2 regions of the Butyrivibrio fibrisolvens genome follow, and region 1 is predicted to be linked to the other one. Evidence: predicted binding sites of a transcription regulator. Region 1 holds the regulator's gene; the other holds the start of a gene.
What was found. The regulator HrcA, encoded in region 1, represses chaperone genes, less so after heat shock. The targets are predictions, from matches to a motif close to TGTTAGCACTCNNNNNNNNNGAGTGCTAACA.
Positions count from the first base shown of each region.

Region 2: a site for HrcA is predicted at 2,468-2,498, ahead of htpG (molecular chaperone HtpG). Genes of this name have one in related genera too.

Region 1 is NZ_CP065800.1:363,473-368,768, reverse strand. It holds gene I7804_RS01495 (DUF5711 family protein) at 1-671, shown strand, start outside; gene I7804_RS01490 (DUF6465 family protein) at 1,006-1,842, shown strand; gene hrcA (heat-inducible transcriptional repressor HrcA) at 2,026-3,072, shown strand; gene grpE (nucleotide exchange factor GrpE) at 3,112-3,750, shown strand; gene dnaK (molecular chaperone DnaK) at 3,880-5,296, shown strand, end outside.
Region 2 is NZ_CP065800.1:1,718,365-1,723,660, reverse strand. It holds gene htpG (molecular chaperone HtpG) at 97-2,235, opposite strand; gene I7804_RS07040 (acyltransferase family protein) at 2,608-3,639, opposite strand; gene I7804_RS07035 (peptidylprolyl isomerase) at 3,530-4,726, opposite strand; gene I7804_RS07030 (NAD(P)/FAD-dependent oxidoreductase) at 4,741-5,296, opposite strand, start outside.

The sequences.
Region 1 (5,296 bases):
ATACATCGGGCAAGGAACTTGCAGCTATCAAGGCTACTATGGCCAACAGTGGATATCCTACCAGCATGTCCTTGTCTCCCAATGCTGAGCTTTTGGCAGTATGTTATCTGAAAGAGTCGGGAGGTTCTATTCTGACAGGCGTTACCTTCTTTAACTTTGGAGCTGTAGGTCAGAATGAGACAGATAACATGGTAAGCTCATTCAAGTATGAAGATACTATCATCCCATATGATGTGTTTCTTGATTCAAGTACTAATATGGCTGTATCTGATAAGAGTATAGTCTTCTACAAGGGTGAGGATGTTCCTAATGACCCTGTTGTCAATGAGATCGGTGAGACTGAGATCATGAGCGTTTATAACAACGAAGACTACGCAGGCATCATATGCGCCGGAACAGCAGAAGAGGGAGCTTATAAACTTACAGTCTACAATACTTCAGGTAAGGATATTCTGGAGAAGTATTTTGATCTTGATTATACTGATATGTTCTTCTCAGATGATCAGTTTGTTGTGTACAATGACAAGCACTGGCAGTTATATGGAATAGATGGAACTCTTCGATTTGAAGGGGAGTTTGATGAAAGTATAAAGGCAATCATCCCTGGACCTAGCAGGAACAGATTTACTATAGTGACAGCTGATTCGATAGATCAGATAGAACTGAGATAGAACTAATATAGAACCGAGATAGAACTAATACAGAACTGAGATAGAACTATATAGAACTAAGACTGATCTTTACATATATAGTAAGAGCATAAAAAAGAGTCATTTGGTATAATATATTATTTTGATAGCAAATATACAAAAAATATATTACCCCAAATGGCTCTTTGTTTGTATTTGGAGATATCAAATCATTGACATTGTAACGAAATTGCGATAAACTCGAAAACGTAAGTATTTTAGTTCAAACAGATTCACTGTATTTTTTTCCAAAACATCTTTTAATAATTGACCTTGCGACTTGTAAGGCATGCTTGTGCATGGGGAGGATTCCAATATGATAGAAAGCAAAGACACTCAGGTAAGACCTACAGCAACTATAAAATCCATTGTAAAGGCTGCAGTGATAGAGCAGAGTGAGAAGGCAGCAGCACTTGCCAAAGAGGAAAAGGCAAAGCAGGAAGAAGCTGGTATCAAAGTTATAAAGCTTGAAAAAGGTGCAGTAAAAAAGGCTAAAGAGGCTAAAGCTTCTGTATCAAAGAAAGCTGCAGAAGAAGATAAGAAGATAAAGGAAAAGGCTGCAAAGGTAGAAAAAGAAACCAAAAAGAAGGTAGCCAAGGCTAAGAAAGAAGCATCTGAAGTTAAGAAAGATGTAGTGAAAAATGCAACTTCAGCTAAAAAAGAAGAAAAGAAGATAGCTGAAGCTAAGGATGAAGTAAAAGAAAAAGCTACAGCTGTAAAAACGGAAGCGCCTAAAACTGAGGCTTCTAAAAAAGAAACTCCCAAAAAAGAAGCTTCTAAAAAGGTAGCATCTAAGAAGGCAGTTAATACAAAGAAAGAGGTTGTAAAGAAAATCTCTGATATAAAGCAAGAGACAGTAAAGAAAGCTAAAGAAGTCAAGAAGGAAGTGGCAAAGAAGGCAGAATCAGTAAAAGATACTGTGGTTAAAGACACTGCTGCAAAGGATACTGCTGCTAAAACTAAAGAACCTGAGGTCAAGCTTGTACTACAGTATCGCGATTATGATATAGAGCAGAGTGTTCTTTATAATAAAGCAAGAGCTGTTATTGGTGATAAGTTTGAATCTGTAAAGAACCTTAACCTTTATGTTAAGCCTGAAGAAGGTAAGGTATATTTTGTTGCAGATGAAGAGACTGGAAGTTTTGATCTGTAACAAGTCCTAAATTGCCCCATATCTTTTTTGTTTTTTTAAGAAGCGTAGATCCTATAAGGATTTGCGCTTCTTTATATTTTCTTTAGACTTTTTATTTATTAGTCGGTTGACAGTATAGTTTTAAAGTGATAATTTAACGTATGTAAGATGTTAGCACTCAAGTCGAGTGAGTGCTAACATCGGATGAGAAGAGGTAATCATTTGGAACTTACAGAGCGTAAGAAAACAATTCTAAATGCAATCGTTCGTAATTATCTGGAGACCGGAGAGCCGGTTGGAAGCAGGACGATTTCCAAGTATACGGATCTGAACCTTTCATCTGCGACTATCCGCAATGAGATGGCAGACCTTGAAGAGATGGGACTTATATTACAGCCACACACTTCTGCAGGACGTATACCATCCGATCAGGGCTATCGTATCTATGTAGATGATATGCTCGCCCAGAAGGAGAAGGAAGTCGACAGCATGCGTGAGATGCTTCTTGATAAGGAAGAGAAGCTTGAGAATCTTCTTAAGCATGTTGCAAGACAGCTTGCGGACAATACCAATTATGCGACCATGGTTTCAACACCTACCATGAGCAAGAACAAGCTCAAATTCCTTCAGATAAGCAGAGTGGATGCTGATCATCTTCTGGCTACCATAGTTCTTGAAGGCAATCTTATCAAGAACAAGATGATACCGGTTGAGGAAGAGCTTGATGATGCGACAATCCTTAAGCTCAACATGATCCTGAATACGAACCTGAGCGGTATATCAGTTGAGAATATCAACCTTGGCCTTATCGCAGCTCTCAAAGCGCAGGCTGGTATCCACTCCGAGATTGTAGGTCATGTGATAGACGCAGCTGCAGAGTCCATAAGAGCCGATGAGGAGCTTGAGATATATACAAGCGGTACCAACAATATCCTGAAATATCCCGAACTTTCAGATAATAAAAAGGCGAGTGAACTTATCAATACATTTGAAGAAAAGAGTGATCTTACAAGTCTTGTAGAAAGTTCTCTTAGTGCTACGGAACACGGGATTCAGGTTTATATAGGCAATGAAACACCGGTAGATACTATGAAGGATTGCAGCGTAGTTACAGCAACCTACGAACTTGCCGAAGGTATGAGAGGCACAGTCGGTATCATAGGCCCCAAGCGAATGGACTATGACAAGGTCATATCTACACTTAAGGAAATGATGCATCAGCTGGATGATCTTTATAAGAAGAACGACTAGCTATTTTCATATAATAAATAGTAATAAAGGAGAATCAACTTGAGTCAGGAAAAGGAAATCAAAAAAGAGCAGGAAGAAGTAGAAGAAGCTCTTAAAGAAAACGAAGCTCAATCAGGAGATGCGGTTGAGAACGAAAATACTGCAGAAGCATCAAAAGAAACAGCTGATGCAGATACTACAGATAAGGCTTCTGAAGAAGTCAAGGAAGAGGGCAAGAAATCTCTTTTTGGAAAAAAGAAAAATCCTCTTCAGGACAAGCTTGACGACATGACAGACAAGTACAAGCGTCAGCTTGCAGAGTTCGAGAACTTCCGTAACAGAACTGAGAAAGAGAAGTCTCAGATGTTCGATGCAGGAGCAGGCAATGTACTTACCAAGATACTTCCTGTTGTAGATAACTTCGAAAGAGGTCTTGCAGCAGTTCCGGAAGATAAGAAAGATGATTCTCTTGTACAGGGATTTGACATGATCTACAAGCAGCTTTTAAAGACTCTTGAAGACATGGATGTTAAGCCGATAGAAGCTCTTGGCAAAGAGTTTGATCCTAATCTCCACAACGCAGTAATGCAGGTAGAGAGCGATGAGTACGAAGAAGGAATTGTCGCACAGGAGCTCCAGAAGGGCTATACATATCACGATACAGTTATCCGTCACTCAATGGTGGCTGTTGCTAAATAGAGGAGATAGAGATTGTCTTCGATGTTTTTGCCAAGAAGGCATTTATGATCACAAAGCTTTACACATCTCCGATTTCCCAGTAGGGATAGATCAAAAATAAGATGAAATAGTTATGGAGGTAAATTAACTATGGGTAAAATCATTGGTATCGACCTTGGTACTACAAATAGCTGCGTAGCAGTCATGGAAGGTGGAAAGCCTACCGTTATAGCAAATGCAGAAGGTGCTAGAACAACTCCTTCAGTTGTAGCTTTTACTAAGAATGGTGAGAGACTTGTAGGTGAACCTGCTAAGCGTCAGGCTGTTACAAATGCAGATCACACAATTTCTTCAATCAAGAGAGATATGGGTACAGACAATGGCCGTAACATCGATGGCAAGAAGTACTCACCAGAGCAGATCTCTGCTATGATTCTTCAGAAGCTCAAGAAGGATGCTGAGGACTACCTTGGAGAGTCTGTATCACAGGCAGTTATCACAGTTCCTGCATACTTCAATGATGCTCAGCGTCAGGCTACTAAGAACGCTGGTAAGATCGCAGGTCTTGAAGTAGAGCGTATTATCAACGAGCCTACAGCTGCAGCTCTTGCTTATGGTCTTGACAATGAGAAAGAGCAGAAGATCATGGTATATGACCTCGGTGGTGGTACATTTGATGTATCTATTATCGAGATTGGTGATGGTGTCATCGAAGTTCTTTCTACAAACGGTGATACACACCTTGGTGGTGATGACTTCGATAACAGGATCATCGACTGGATGGTAGAAGAGTTCAAGGCTAAGGAAGGCGTAGACCTTTCAGGCGATAAGATGGCTATGCAGAGACTTAAGGAAGCTGCAGAGAAGGCTAAGAAGGAACTCTCTTCTTCTACAACAACTAACATCAACCTTCCTTTCATCACAGCAACAGCAGAAGGCCCTAAGCACTTCGATATGGATCTTACAAGAGCTAAGTTCGAAGAACTTATCCATGATCTTGTAGAGAGAACAGCTATTCCTGTTCAGAATGCTATGAGAGATGCAGGTCTTACAAATGCAGACCTTGGTAAAGTCCTCCTTGTTGGTGGTTCTACACGTGTTCCTTGCGTAGTAGAGAAGGTTAAGCAGCTCACAGGTCAGGAGCCTTCCAAGAACCTTAACCCTGATGAATGCGTAGCAGTAGGTGCAGGTATCCAGGGTGGTAAGCTTAATAACGAAGCTGGTACAGGAGATATCCTTCTTCTTGATGTAACTCCACTTTCACTTTCTATCGAGACAATGGGTGGTATCGCTACAAAGCTTATCGAGCGTAATACAACTATTCCTACCAAGAAGAGCCAGATCTTCTCAACAGCAGCTGATAACCAGACAGCAGTTGATATCAACGTACTTCAGGGTGAGAGACAGTTCGCAAGAGACAACAAGTCACTTGGTCAGTTCCGTCTTGATGGTATCCCTCCGGCAAGAAGAGGTATGCCTCAGATCGAAGTTACATTCGATATCGATGCTAACGGTATCGTTAACGTATCTGCTAAGGATCTTGGTACAGGTAAAGAGCAGCACATCA
Region 2 (5,296 bases), 1.4 Mb from region 1:
CGCCTAAGCATTTAATATAATTATGATACCACAAAAATCCCCGAAATACATATTTCTACGTATTTTCGGGGATTTAATCATTTTATACTTTTAATATTAATTTTTCTCTTCAGTAAGAAGTACCATAATGTCGTTGGAACGGTTTATGAACTTTGTCATGTCATCACCACTAAGCGGAGCATTCTGGATTCTGGCAAGGTCATAGAGCTGTTCGCAGATCATCTTATTGTTCTTATCATCTTCATGCTCCATTACATACTTAACAAGTGCATGATTAGCATTAAGAACAAGTGTCTGACCTTCCTTGGACATATCAGGCATAGAACCCATTCCGTTAAGAGCGTACATCTTCATCATATCCTGCATACGACGACTCTCTTCAGATACTGTAAGGATCGCTGATACTTTCTTGTCCTTGATCTTCTGGATCTTGACTGTAAGAGTGTTGTTATCAACAGCCTTACGCATCTTGTCCTGAAGCTTAGTAGCAGCCTCTTCAAATTCCTTCTCTGCCTTCTTGGATGTCTTAGCTGTAAATGTATCAGTAAGATCAGCATCGATTCTCTGGAACTTGATGTTCTGATTCTTCTGCTCTATTGACTGCATGAAAGGTGTATCAATGTTGGAATTAAGAATGAAAGCAGTCATCTTGTGAGCCTTGAACATATTGATGTACTGGCTCTGCTGCTGTTCATCTGTTACGTAATAGATGGTGCGAGGCTCTTTTCCCTCTTTTTCCTCTTTTTTCTCTTCTTCCTTATCCTTGGAAGCATCATCTGCCTTGTTTTCAGCAGTTTCATCAACTACGTCAACATCAACCTTGTTACCATTTTCATCTACAGCGCCCTCTTTGGCAGCCTCTTCTTCTGCTTCCTTATTGATCTGAAGTGCTTCAGGAAGTGTAGAATACTTGCCATCAAGATCCTTTAAGAGGATATAATCATTGATCTTCTCTGCAAACTTCTCATCCTTGAGATAGCCATATTTGATGAAAGGAGCTATATCATCCCAATACTTGTCGTAGTTCTCTTTATCAGTCTTGCAAAGGCCTGAAAGCTTATCAGCAACCTTCTTACTGATATAATCAGAGATCTTCTTAACAAATCCGTCATTCTGAAGTGCTGATCTTGATACGTTAAGAGGAAGATCAGGACAATCGATAACACCCTTAAGAAGCATCAGATAATCCGGGATTACTTCCTTGATATTATCAGCGATGAATACCTGGTTGTTATAAAGCTTGATAACGCCTTCAATGGACTCGAACTCCATGTTAATCTTAGGAAAGTAAAGGATACCCTTTAAGTTAAATGGATAATCCATATTCAGGTGGATCCAGAACAGAGGCTCCTTGTAATCGTTGAATGTCTTTCTGTAGAATTCAAGATACTCATCCTTAGTACAGTCATTAGGAGTCTTGGTCCAAAGAGGATGTATATCATTAAGAAGCTGTGGACGACGACGGATCTTGAACTTCTTCTCTTCAGGCTCCTTGTTTTCTTCCTTCTTGTCATCAGAAGGCTTAGTCTCTTCCTTGACCTCTTCTATTACAACATCACTGTCAAGCTTCTCTGATTCTTTAACAATCTCTGTTCTGTCTTCTTCTGCCTTGGAAAGGTAGATTTCGTAAGGCATGAATGAACAATACTTCTGAATAACTTCTCTTGCCTTATATTCATTACAGAACTCAAGGCAGTCCTCAGAAAGGTGAAGTGTGATAGTAGTTCCTACACTAGTCTTATCACTGTCAGTCATCTCGAATTCAGATGAACCGTCACATGTCCAGTGAACTGCTGTGCTTCCTTCTTTATAGGAAAGAGTATCAATATCTACTCTCTCAGATACCATAAATGTAGAATAAAAACCAAGTCCGAAGTGACCGATGATCTGATCATCAGAAGCCTTGTCCTTGTACTTCTCAAGGAATGCTGTAGCTCCTGAGAATGCAACCTGGTTGATATACTCTTCGACTTCATCAGCTGTCATACCGATTCCGTTATCGGTAATTGTAACTGTCTTATCCTTGTCATTAAGAACAACATCTACTCTGGGTTTGAAGCCTTCAGGGAGTTCATAATCTCCCATAGCATCCATCTTTCTGACCTTTGTGATAGCGTCACAAGCATTGGAGATTACTTCACGATAGAAGATATCATGGTCTGAATACAGCCATTTCTTGATGATCGGGAACATGTTCTCCGAATTAATACTTAAATTACCCTTTCTCTGTGCCATTCCTGGTGCCTCCTGAAACAAAAAATTGATAGGCTCAAACTTCTCACAAGATACATAGTCATCCTTTCGGATTTGCTGGTGTTGACAGCGCCAGCAAATCCGAAAGTCAGAGTTATGTATATGCGAAGTTTGAGTTATTTTTAGCAGCGTTCCGCTAAGATGCGGAATGCTTTGCACTTTTATTTAGTTTACTTTGTAATATTAATTCTCGTATGACTAAAAGTCAATAAAAAATTAGCACTCAGATAGCGTGAGTGCTAACAAAAGGCATTGATTGCTGTATTTATGGGGATTTGGGGAGTTCTTAAACTTTTATAAACTGTCTGACACTGCAAACGTTTTGGAGATATTGCTTCGTCAAGGTGAGATGATTTAGTTATTTCCACTGAATTTGATCACTCTTTTTATGACTTTCCAGGGATAGAAGATAAACTCGGGGTATACCATCTTTTCAAATATGAAAGCGGTAAGTATAGAGCCTGCAGTTCCTGCTGTAAATCCAAGGAGCAGGTGTATCCATACTGACTTGACACCTGTAAATATAAGCAGTGTCCTGACGCTGGCTGCATATATCGTATGTAATAAATATATTGGGAAGGAATACTTTGCGATCAGGGTTACAAATCTGCTATAAAAGCCGCACGCCTCTATATATCTAAAAAGCATTGAAAGTCCCAGGCAGGCAAGCGTTCCAAGGATGATCGTAAAGATTGTGAATGTCGCTCTGTATCCATATGAATATAATGCACAGGACGTGCCTGTAAAGATGATAATAAGAACCAGTGATGCAAAAATAAGGCTTGCAGATTTTTTCAGATCTCCAAAGCCAAGATTACACATCAGCATACCAAGGACGAACCAAAAGCCGTACTGTGCCATAGAATATAAAGCAAAACTAAATACAAGTCTTCCTGATATCAGGTACAAGCCAAAGAATCCGACAGCAAGAGGTATAAGTATCTTATTGTTCTTGATATTTGGGATAAAGAGAAATAAAAAGAACAGGGTGTACAGATACCAATACTGAGCCAAAGCAGGCGATGTAAACAAAAAAGCTATCAGATGCCCTGTTCTTATATTAACAAGATCTATAAATCGGCTTTTTAAAAGCCAGGTAATAAGTGAGAAAGAAAAGTATGGGATACCAAGCGCCACAAGCTTATATCCTATGTAGTGCAGCCAGTCTCTAAGGCTCCCTGCCTTGTCTTTTTTCTCATGCAGATAACCACTGCACAGGAAAAACAGCTGTACATGAAACAGATATATAAACCAGAGAAAAAAGGCAAACTTTCCATTACGCACAAGTATCCCCGTGCGCTGAAGTCCCTGGAAGAGATGCCCCACAAGGATAAGAGTACATGCCAGAACTTTTATGCTGTCTATCCAGTTCTCTCTTTTGTCCATGTCGCCTAATCCTCAAAATACTTATTGTATATATCAAAAAGTTCTTAGTCGTAACTTCCGGATCATCGCATAAAGTGATACTATCCCACAAGGAGGAGTTGATCTCTTTGGTAAGTCCCTTGGCAAATTCATCATATTCTGTAGCAAAGGCTTCGCTTCTTCGCTCTTCTGCTATTCGGATCTTATTAAGCTCTGTCTCTTCCTTATCGAAGGTAGTAACACACTTTATAAGCATATAACCATCTTCTGTTTCTATTATATCCGAAATCTGATCCGTTGACAGATTAAAAGCTGCCGTCTCAAGACTTTCATCAACTTCGCCTTTACCAAAAGAAACGGTTCCTTCATCAGCTTCATTATAGGTTTCTACCATGCTTTCGAAGGATGCACCTTCATCAAGTGCTTTGACGATTTCTTCCATCTTTGCATAGACAGTTTTTTTCTCGCTGTCAGACATCGCGATGCGATTGCCGCTATCATCTACTGTATAAGTTTTTAATAGGATCTGCTGGACAGTCAGCGTTCTGGCCTCGTCATCGCTTACTTCAGGATTTATATCTCTTATCGTATATTTATATAACTTACCTGCAAGGGCCTGTTCTTCATAAAGATTTTGTATAGTATCTTTTGTAACATTGTCCATTGCCTTGATATCAGCTTCTGACAAAGATTCATAGTATTCATTTGCAGCATTTAGCGCAGCTTTCTGCTCAGACTCATCAAGCATGATCCCGTTGTGCTGAGCCAGAAGTACCATAGTCTTGATCTGAGCAAGGCGGGCAAGGCATGAAGACTTAAGGTTCTCAGAAAGTGAAGAGTCAGTCTCCCATATACCATCCCCCAGAGTACTCTGGTAGGAATTCTGCATATTCACAAGGTATACTTCCACTTCTGCAAGGCTGCAGGATATATCCTCTATACGGAATACCTCATCCTTGGAAAAGCCTGTAGTCAGAACTACACTGATACTGTCTTTGCCACCCTCAAAAGGGTTGGCACACCCTGAAAGAACAAGGCATGCCAGTATAGTTATCGCATATATTTTTATTCTTTTAGTATTAGATAAAATATTCTGCCACGAATTCATATGTTAAATTCTCATTATTCTTTTGCTGCAAGGATACTTCTAGCAACGCTTATACCGTTGGCACTGGCCTGCTGAAGTCCTCTTGTAACACCTGCTCCGTCACCAATTGCATGAAGTCCCTTGATGCTGGTCTCGAAATTCTTGTCAACGATTACCTTGTTGGAATAGAACTTAACTTCAACGCCGTACATAAGAGTCTCTTCGGATGCAATTCCGGGAGTTACCTTATCAAGTGCCTGGATCATCTCATCGAGGTCTACCATGATTCTGTGAGGGAATACAAGTGACAGATCGCCGGGAACCGCATCCTTGAGTGTAGGAATAAGGTTGTTCCTGCACAGACGCTCGTCTGTTGTACGTCTTCCTCGCTTAAAATCTCCATAAGTCTGAACAAGTATTTTGCCACCACAGAGCATATTAGAAAGCTGTGCGATCTGCTTACCATATTCAATAGGTGTATTGAAAGGCTTTGTAAAGTTCTTGGATACAAGAAGCGCAAAGTTAGTATTATTGGTCTTGTACTCCTTGGCCTTATATGCATGTCCGTTAACTACAGCAAGATTGTCATCA